DNA from 3 places in the Synechococcus sp. KORDI-49 genome. Region 1 is predicted to be linked to each of the others. Evidence: predicted binding sites of a transcription regulator. Region 1 holds the regulator's gene; each other region holds the start of a gene.
The links. Region 1 encodes NtcA, which controls nitrogen genes in cyanobacteria. Its sites were predicted from a motif close to GTANCNNNNGNTAC; they were not measured.
Positions count from the first base shown of each region.

Region 2: the regulator NtcA is predicted to act here: its motif matches at 1,630-1,643, upstream of glnA (type I glutamate--ammonia ligase).
Region 3: the regulator NtcA is predicted to act here: its motif matches at 1,383-1,396, upstream of KR49_RS01190 (DUF4278 domain-containing protein).

Region 1 is NZ_CP006270.1:1,890,530-1,893,786, forward strand. It holds gene KR49_RS09515 (resolvase) at 1-392, opposite strand, end outside; gene KR49_RS09520 (DUF3084 domain-containing protein) at 389-1,588, opposite strand; gene ntcA (global nitrogen regulator NtcA) at 1,616-2,335, opposite strand; gene rph (ribonuclease PH) at 2,403-3,137, opposite strand; gene KR49_RS09535 (cob(I)yrinic acid a,c-diamide adenosyltransferase) at 3,246-3,257, shown strand, end outside.
Region 2 is NZ_CP006270.1:474,302-477,558, reverse strand. It holds gene KR49_RS02570 (class I SAM-dependent methyltransferase) at 1-5, opposite strand, end outside; gene glnA (type I glutamate--ammonia ligase) at 146-1,567, opposite strand; gene KR49_RS02560 (allophycocyanin subunit beta) at 1,808-2,332, shown strand; gene KR49_RS02555 (alanine--glyoxylate aminotransferase family protein) at 2,429-3,257, shown strand, end outside.
Region 3 is NZ_CP006270.1:211,946-215,202, reverse strand. It holds gene nth (endonuclease III) at 1-420, shown strand, start outside; gene KR49_RS01200 (2Fe-2S iron-sulfur cluster-binding protein) at 421-705, opposite strand; gene KR49_RS01195 (nucleoside kinase) at 749-1,345, opposite strand; gene KR49_RS01190 (DUF4278 domain-containing protein) at 1,499-1,744, shown strand; gene KR49_RS01185 (response regulator transcription factor) at 1,738-2,445, opposite strand; gene KR49_RS01180 (hypothetical protein) at 2,472-2,651, opposite strand; gene KR49_RS13705 (hypothetical protein) at 2,720-2,860, shown strand; gene KR49_RS13700 (hypothetical protein) at 2,906-3,052, opposite strand.

The DNA of each region.
Region 1 (3,257 bases):
CATGGTGTTCCCAGGCTGTCCTCCACCATCACAAGGGCGGCGATCGCATCAAGCTCCTCAGGTGGGATCAGAAGGCCGCGGGGAATCAGCCGTTGCCACCCCCTGGGAGGCCACAGCTCCCAGTAGCGACGGCGGGCCCGCAGGGTGGTGCCGTATTCATTCACCTGCTGAACAGGAGCGAGGGACCGCAGCTTCGGCAGCCATGCCGCACTGCCGGTGCCGTCACCCAGCACGATCCCGTCCAGTCCTCCGGCGACCTGCCAGTCGCTCAACCGGTCCAGAACCTGCTCGCAGATCACGACAGCCCCGCTGAGCACCTGAAGGGATTCGGTGTCAACGAGCACGAGGCCGCATTTGCTTCTCCCGGGATCAACACCGGCCAGTCGGCTCATGGGCTGACCCGAAACGCCACCAGCACCGGATCGCCACTGTCGCTGTCGCTCTCGGCGATCACCTCAAGGGTCAGATCCCCCTCTCCTTCGGGGCGGTCCACCAGAGCCAGGCCGAGCTGAGCAAAGACCGTCCCGTCGAACTGGAGTCCTTCCACGAGGGAGCCACGACGCTGCACCTCGGCGAACGCAGAGGCGAGCAGAAGGTTCAGGCGGCGGCGGACCATCTCCGGTGATCGATCCTGGTCCGGGAGGGTTGCCGACGCCAGGACTTCGCCGCTGCGACTGATGCGCCGGTTCGGTCGGACGTCAGGAAAGGCATAGACGATGGTCTCTCCGCGCAGCACGTTGGTGGCAGAGCGGATCGAAACCACCCATGTGCCCGGCTTGCTGATGATCGTCCGCAGACGCTGCACATCGTTCCGGGGAACCAGGAGGATCTGTCGGTCGGGGGTCTCACCGGGTCGGACCTGCTGGTAGGCCGTGAGATTCGCGTCCTGCAGCAAACGGTCGATCACCGTCTTCGCCTGTCCTGCACTCTCCAGTCGGATGGTGGCTGTGGCCAGAGCCTCTCCGCTGCTGAGAACCACGGAACCGCGGCGCAGGGCGATCAGGTTGCGCTCCAGCTCCTTGAGTTCCGCCTCACCGGCTTGGATGCTGGCCCGAACCCGCTTGAGTTCCTCCTCGGTGCGGCGGATGTCTGCGTCCCGGGCCTTGATGTCCCTGTCCCGCTGCTGAATGTCGCGGCTGAGGCGCTGCTGCTCGGCCTCCAGCCGGACGCGCTGCTGCTGCAGAGGCTCCAACTCCTCACGAAGTGTCGCTGCCCGCTGCTTGGCCGTCGACAGCTCGGCATCGATGCGTTGCGTCTGGGCAATGGCCTGACGACGTTCTTCCTCGGCTGACTCCAGGGCACCTCTGTTCTGCTGCAGCTGGCGGCGGCTGTCCTGAAGTTTCTGTTGCAGTCCGTCGAGCTCAAACAGCCCAACCCGCAACTGACGGCTGACCAGCAGCATCAGACCGAGGGACAGCGCACTGATCAGGCTGCCGGTGAGCACCGTGATCAGCACCGCCGTCCGTCGGGGTCGCATGTTGAACAGGCTGAGGCGTGCCTTGCCGACACGGCTGCCCAACCTGTCGCCCAGAGCTGAAAGCACGCCGCCGAGCACCAGCAGCGCGATGATCAGCAGCCATCCGCTCACGGCGTCACCTCCCAGTGGGGCTGACTCTCAGCTGAACCGCTTGGCCAGAGCAATCGGATCCAGAACCGTGATCTTCTTGCGGTCAATCTGAACGAGACCGGATTGACGCAAGTCTCCCAGCAGTCGGGTGATCGTGACCCGCGTGGAGCCGATCGCCTCGGCGATGGCCTGATGGGAGAGGCGGAGGTCGATGGTGATGCCCAGTTGGTCCGGCACGCCGAAGTCCCGACAGAGCACCAGCAGAAAACTCACCAGGCGGGAGGACATGTCCCGGTGCGTGAGGGTCTCGATCATTGTTTCGGTCTGCAGAATCCTGCTGGAGAGACCCTGAAGCAGCCTGAGCCCGACTGCGGTGTCGGCCTCAATCGCGGCACGGACTGAGCCGGCCGGTGCCGTCACCATCTCCACCCGGGTGAAGGCGACAGCGTGATAAAAGCGATCGGAACGGTGGCCTGTGAGCAGCGACAGCACCCCGAACAGGCTGTTCTCACGAAGCAGAGCGACGGTGATCTCTTCGCCCGACTCATAGACCCTGGAAAGCCGCACGGCACCGCGCCGGATCAGGTAAACCCTCTCGGCGGGATCACCTGGAAAGAAGATGGTCTTGTTTCGTTCGACAAGTTCCGTGCTGGCGCCGTCCAGATCTCTGATGACATCAAGCAGCGAGCGGGATGAGCTGACCGGCTGGTCCTGGGGCGCATGGGCCGAAACGGCGACGTAACGGCTGAACCCACTGCTGGTTCCCAACAATCCGTTTCGACTGGTTAAAAGTTAAGGATCGACCCTGTTCAGCTGTGTAGCCGTTATTACGCAATCAGCTGCGGCTGCTCAGGGCATGGCTCTGGGCGGCCAGAAGGGCGTCAAGCCCGGGCTGCGCCAGATCCAGCAGGACGTTCAGCTGCCCGCGGCTGAACGGAGCTCCTTCGGCCGTGCCCTGGATCTCCAGGAGACTCCCGTCGCCTGAGGCGACCACATTCAGATCAACGTCAGCTCGGCTGTCTTCGCTGTAATCCAGATCCAGCAGCGGCTTGCCCTCCAGGAGTCCGACGGACACCGCTGCCACCTGGCTCCGGATCGGCTGGCGCTCCAGGATCCCCTGGGCGATCAGACGGTCACAGGCCAGCTGCAGAGCCATCCAGGCCCCGGTGACCGACGCGGTTCGGGTGCCGGCATCCGCCTGGATCACATCACAATCGATTAGCAGGCTGCGTTCTCCGAGAGCTTCCAGGTCCACCGCGGCGCGCAGGCTGCGGCCGATCAATCGCTGAATCTCCTGGGTGCGGCCGGAGAGCTTGAGCAATTCCCGCGACTGCCTCTGAGGTGTGGAGCCGGGCAGGAGCCGGTATTCAGCGCTGATCCAGCCCAGTCCGTTCCCCTTCCGCCAGCGCGGCACCGTCTCTTCGAGGCAGACGCTGCACAGAACTGCCGTGCGTCCGGTGCGCACGATCAATGAACTGAGAGCGAACCCCATCGGATCCCAGCTCACTTCAAACGGCCGAAGGGCATCTGGACGACGCCCGTCGGCTCGGGTCTCGGAGGGATCCACCATGAACCTGATTTCACAGCACACCATCCGTAGTGTCAATGGCCTTGTGGAGTCGCATCGCGCCGCTACATTCGAGGTCTGCAGGGTGTATCCCTGGTGACACCCGACGCGATGACCGCAAGC
Region 2 (3,257 bases), 1.2 Mb from region 1:
GCCATCGGAGTGCGTTGAAGACGACCATTCCAGCGAATCCATTGCTGAAACGGGGACTCTGCTCATCAGACGGAACCTGACGGTCATCAAAAAGGCCCGTCTCCTGAGAAGACGGGCCCCTGAACACACCGACCGGATCCCCGGATCAGGCGTCGTAGTACATCGCGAACTCGTGGGGGTGAGGACGCTGCCGGAGCTGCTGAACCTCCTCGTATTTGATGTCAATCCAGTTCTGGATGAAGTCATCAGAGAAGACGCCTCCCTCGGTCAGGAATCCCCTGTCGGCATCCAGAGCTTCGAGGGCGCCGTTGAGAGATGGCGGAACCGTGGAGATGCTGGCGAGTTCTTCGGCAGGCAGTTCGAACAGGTCCTTGTCGAAGCCGTCACCGGGATCGATCTGATTCTTGATGCCGTCGATGCCGGCCATCATCATGGCGCTGAAGGCCAGATAAGGATTGGCCAGAGCATCACCCGAGCGGAACTCCAGACGCTTGGCCTTGGGGCTTGGGCCTGTGAGGGGGATGCGGACGGCGGCGGACCGGTTCCCTTCGGAGTACACCAGGTTCACAGGAGCTTCGAATCCGGGCACCAGTCGCTTGTAGCTGTTGGTGGTGGGGTTTGTGAAGGCGAGGAATGCCGGAGCGTGCTTCAGGATTCCACCGATGTACCAGCGAGCCGTCTGGGAGAGGTTGGCGTAGGTGCCTTCTCCGAAGAACAGGGGCTGGCCGCCCTTCCAGAGGCTCTGGTGCACGTGCATGCCGCTTCCGTTGTCGTTGAAGACAGGCTTCGGCATGAACGTGGCCGTCTTGCCGTACTTCTTCGCGACGTTGCGGACGACGTACTTGTACGTCATGACGTTGTCGGCTGCCTGGATCAGCTCAGCGAATTTCATGCCCAGCTCGTGCTGGCCAGCGCCGGCCACTTCATGGTGGTGCTTCTCGATGGGAATCCCGAGCTGGCCCATGAGCAGAAGCATCTCCGAACGGATGTCCTGGGCTGTGTCGTTCGGAGCGACGGGGAAGTACCCCTCCTTCTCCTGAATTTTGTAGGCGAGGTTGCCGCCTTCCTCGAGGCGACCGGTGTTCCAGCCCGCCTCGATCGTGTCAACGCTGTAGAAGGCGCCACCGGAGGACGAGTTGTAGCGGACGTCGTCAAAGAGGAAGAACTCAGGCTCAGGACCGAAGAAGGCCATGTCAGCAAGGCCGGTCGAGCTCAGATAATCGAGAGCCCGCTGGGCCAGGGCGCGAGGGCAGCGCTCGTAGGGCAGACCGGTGCGCGGCTCCTGAATCGAGCAGATCATGCTCAGGGTTTTGTGCCGGTAGAACGGGTCCACCCAGGCGGTGTTGGGGTCGGGCACCATGGCCATGTCGGAGGCCTGGATGCCTTTCCAGCCGCGGATCGATGAACCGTCAAAGGCAAGGCCCTCGGTGAAGGACTCCTCCTCCAGCAGATCGGTGCAGACCGTGAGGTGCTGCCACTTGCCGTGGAGGTCAGTGAACTTGAGGTCGATCAGTTCAATGCCCTCGTCTTTGATCTGACGGAGGACATCCTGTGAAGTTTTTGCCATGGAAAGACGTCTCGGCCCTAGGCGTGCTTTTAGGACCGTAAAGATCCTGAATACCCCATTGTGTAGCAAGGGGTACAAAATTCTCCACCCATCGCCTGGGGCGACATCTCTGCTCGGCCGGTTCCGCTGACGCTCCGCGTAACCGTTTCTGTCAACTTCGCTGGAACTCAGGCCCCCAGAGGCTTTTCGCCGGATGACAGGTGTTAGCTTCCGGCCGGGAGTGTCTGTCGAATCCACAGCATGCGCGACGCCATCAGCGGATTGATCGGTCGATATGACCAGCAGGGTCGTTACTTCGACCGCATGGCCATCGACCGGATCGAGTCGTTCCTTGGTGAGTCCGAACTTCGGATCCGCGCCGTGGAGCTGATCAACCGCGATGCCGCCGAGATCGTCCGCGAGGCGAGTCAGACGCTGTTCCTGGATGAGCCGGAACTGCTGCTCCCGGGAGGCAACGCTTACACCACAAGGCGCCTCGCGGCCTGTCTGCGGGACATGGACTACTTCCTGCGCTACGCCAGCTATGCCCTCGTGGCTGGAGACAGCACGATCCTCAACGAGCGGGTGCTCAACGGGCTGGATGACACCTACAAGAGCCTCGGGGTACCAACCGGTCCGACGGTTCGAAGCATCGTGCTTCTCGGTGAGGTCGTCTGTGAACGACTCCGGTCCGAAGGGGTCCCCCTGGAGCGCCTGGCCACCGTCCGAGAGCCCTTCGATCACATGGCCAGAGGCCTCGCTGAGACCAACGTGCGTCAGCGCTGATCCGAAGCTTCAACGACTGCGTTGCAAACCGACGGATTTCGTCCGCTGGGTGAGATGAGTGCGTAGCATCTGCGGCCAGACCTCCTGCTCAGGGCCTTGGCGACGACCCACTCACTCCTTCCCGTAGACGACAGTCACCGCAGGAGCTTCGATCCGATCGCCACCCCGGACAGACTGCTTCTCGGACCGGGGCCGTCCAATGCCCACCCGACGGTGCTGAAAGCTCTGTCTCGCACGCCCATCGGCCATCTCGATCCGCTCTACGTGGAATTGATGAGCGAGGTTCAGGAACTGCTTCGTTACGCCTGGCAGACCGAAAACCGACTCACGCTTCCGATGAGCGGTACCGGTAGCTCCGCAATGGAGGCAACCCTGGCGAACACCGTCGAACCCGGTGACACCGTTCTCGTCGCGGTGAAGGGGTACTTCGGTTTAAGGCTTGTGGACATGGCCGGTCGCTACCGCGCCGACGTCAGAACCATCGAAAAGCCCTGGGGAGAATGGTTCTCCCTTGAGGAGCTCGAGGCGGCGATCCTCGAGCACAAGCCGGCGATCCTGGCGATGGTGCATGCCGAAACCTCCACAGGGGTCTGCCAGCCCATGGAGGGAGTCGGCGAGCTGTGCCGCCGGCACGACTGCCTGCTGCTGCTGGATACGGTCACGTCTCTCGGCGGTGTTCCGCTCTACATCGATGACTGGCAGGTCGATCTCGCTTACAGCTGCAGTCAGAAGGGACTCAGCTGCCCCCCTGGGCTTGGTCCCTTCACGATGGGCCCCCGCGCTGAGGCCAAGATGGAAGCTCGCCGGGACAAGGTGCCGAACTGGTATCTCGACGTCTCCCTGCTCAACAAGTACTGGGGCAGCGACAGGGTTTACCACCACACAGCGCCTGTGAACATGAACTTCGGCATGCGGGAGGCCCTGC
Region 3 (3,257 bases), 910 kb from region 1:
CAGCTCGGACTGGCGAAGACCAAGGCGAAGAACGTGCGCCGGCTGGCCCAGCTGCTGCTGGAGCGCCATGACGGCGCCGTGCCGCAGAGTTTCGAGGAGCTGGAGGCTCTGCCCGGGGTGGGGCACAAGACCGCCAGCGTCGTCATGTCCCAGGCCTTCGGCGTGCCCGCTTTCCCGGTGGACACCCATATCCATCGCCTGGCTCAGCGATGGGGGTTGAGCAACGGGGAGAACGTGGCGCGCACCGAACGGGACCTCAAGGCCCTGTTTCCGGAGAGGGCCTGGAACAGGCTCCACCTCCAGATCATTTTCTACGGGCGCGAATTCTGCACGGCACGCGGATGCGACGGACGGGTCTGCCCCCTCTGCAGGGAGCTGTATCCCGACCGCCGCAAACCGGTGATCACGCGAAAGGCGTGATCAGTTCAGGTCGTCTTCGGCGTTGGCCTTGATGGCGCAGTCCGCTGTGGGATAGCTGACGCAGAGCAGTGCGAACCCCTGGCCGATCTGATCGTCATCCAGGAAGCTCTGGTCGGTCTGATCCACGGATCCGCTGATCAGCTTTCCGGCGCAGGTGGAACAGGCTCCGGCTCGGCATGAGTAGGGAAGATCCACACCGGCCTCCTCGGCCGCATCGAGGATGTAGACGTCGTCAGCACAGTCGAAGCTGGCACCGCCTTCGATGCTGATCTTGTACGTGGCCATGGGACGAGGAGATCTGCCTGGTTGTTAGCCAGACCTCGGCGGATCAGCTGTCGCCGATCAGACGACCGACGGCCGTGATGCCGTGCTGCGGATCCCGGACCACCAGATCGGCATGCTCCCGCAGCGGGCGGATGAAACGGCGCTCTCCGGGCAGCATCTCCCGCAGCATCTGACGGATCACGTAACGGGGTGAGCGGTGGCGTTGGCGCACATCACGGCTCAGACGGCGGACCAGTCGGACGGGCAGCGACTCCTCGAGATAGATCAGTCCATCGAAGGGAAAACCCTGGATCAGATCCTGGGGGCCGTAGGACCCTTCCAGCACCACAAGGTCGTAGGCAGCGTCGATGACGCGACGCCCGACCGTGCGGGAACGCATGTCGTAGAGGCGAAGGCTGGCGGCCCGGCCGGATCGCGCCGCTTCGAGGTCCGAGCGCAGGGCGTCCGTATCGATGGCCTCGACCGTGTCGTAACCGAACAGCGGATGCGGGGTCCAGTCGCTGCGGTAGTAGTCGTCGCAGGCGACGGTGAGCGGAGACCGGCCGCGACCACGGAAATGGTCAACCAGTGCAGCGGCAAAGGTGGTTTTCCCGGCGGCGGAGGGGCCGCAGATGCAGAGAACGGGAATCGCGGGGTCCATGGCGCCATGCTGGCAGCCGGATCCGGACGGCAAAAAAGTAGCTGTTGCTACAGAAATGTTCTATGATCAAAGCACGTTGAGCCCCGTCCATCGGGGCTGCAGTCAGACCCGCGTCAGGCAACGGGGACGCGGGCGCTGTACAAGGAGCCTGTGATGAACACGCTTCAACTGATCAAAACCCGCACCATGCGCCGTCAGGCCGTCGAGCGGGCTCGTCTGCAGATGACGAGGGACTACGCCAACGCCGAACACACCGATGCACAGCACACCGCCGTGCGCCGGGACAGCCGCAGGACGCTCTGCTACCGGGGCGTGTCCTATGAGCCGAATCGGGATCAACAGCAGGCAACCGCCGGGCTGGAGCTGCGTTACCGCGGCATCCGTTACGGGGTCTACTGAGCCGAGATCCATCCGTGCAGAAGAGCCTGCACGGCCAGCTGAGTGCGATCACGCACGCCCAGCTTCTGGATCGCCGCACTGATGTGGGATTTGACGGTCTCCGTTGAAATCTGCAGCTGCTCGGCGATCTCGCTGTTGCGGTAGCCACCGGCGATGCAGGACACCACCTCGAGCTCCCGCTCCGAGAGGGTGTCCCTGGCCTCCAGGCGCGAGGGAGGATCGCCGACTGGCCTCAGAGCGGCACGCACCGCTCCCGGATAGAACAACCCGCCTCGGGCCGTCACCTGCAGGGCCTTAACGAAATTGCCGCTGCCGCCGCCGAGGGCCGATATGAACAGCACGCCATCGGCACCGGCCAGCATCGCCTCCTGCACCACCGCCTGCGTTTCGCGGCGCAGAAAGATCAGCAGACGGGTCTGAGGCAGAGCCTGCTTGAGACGCTGCAACAGGCGGATGCCGTAGCCGCGCTCGAGATCCTCGCTGGCCAGAACCAGATCAGGGCGATGCCGCAGCGCGTGCTGCACCCCTTCCTCCTCTGTGGTCACCGCCGCTTTGACGCCCCCGCTGAAGACCTCGGCATCCGCGACGGCACAGAGAGCCAGATGGTCGCCGAAGCAGAGCAGCACCCTCTGGCCGCGAAGCAGGTCGCGGCATTCCGCGGTGACCCTCTGCATCTCCGGCGATCCGACACGTAGATCCACGGGAGAGCCCGATGCTCATTGACGTTCTAGCGGTGGGAGTCGAGCGGAGCATCCGCTTCCTCACCATCGCGACACACAATTCCCTTCACCCGGCCACTGTGCAGCCGCCTGGCCATGGCCCAGGCATCCCGCTGGCCATTCGCCAGGATCCGGCGAATGAGCAGATCGCCATTCACCTCCAGAATCAGGTCGTAGACAGGGGGCATGGAGGCAGGTGAGGCTCTCCATCCCTGATTAATTCAGCTTCAGAGGATGCACATCCCCCAAACAGGGGATGACAGGAGAGAGCCAGCGCCGGATCGAGCAACTGAAGAAACGAGGAAAACAGAACCAGCTGGGTGAAGAACAGGAAACGCTTCACGGCTTCGACAACGACGTCTCCTCAACGTATGGAGAGGTCGGCATCCGGTTCTGAAGCCAGGCTGAGACATCCCTGGCAGACCGCTGAACCGGTTCGCGATCAGTCGTCGCTGCCGCCTTTGGGAACGAAAGCCTGCGAGGCAGCCACCAGAAGACCGGTGATCAACAGGGCCGGAAGGATCACGGCAGGACCGCCGGGAGCCGTCTGGGAGGCGAACAACAGCATGAGCCGAACAACGCAGATCACCGATCAGATTGCCAGACATCCCGGGAATCAGGACTGCGCCGCAACGGATCTGCGCACTGAGCAACAGCATCGCCACAGAGCGACGCCGACCCTTGTTAACTTTTCTTCACATACAGGCTTCCAATGACGGATTATTCCATTGCCATCGAAGCTCTGATCGCCGTAAGCCTCGTGCTGACAGGGTTGGTCGCTTACGTGCTGAGGC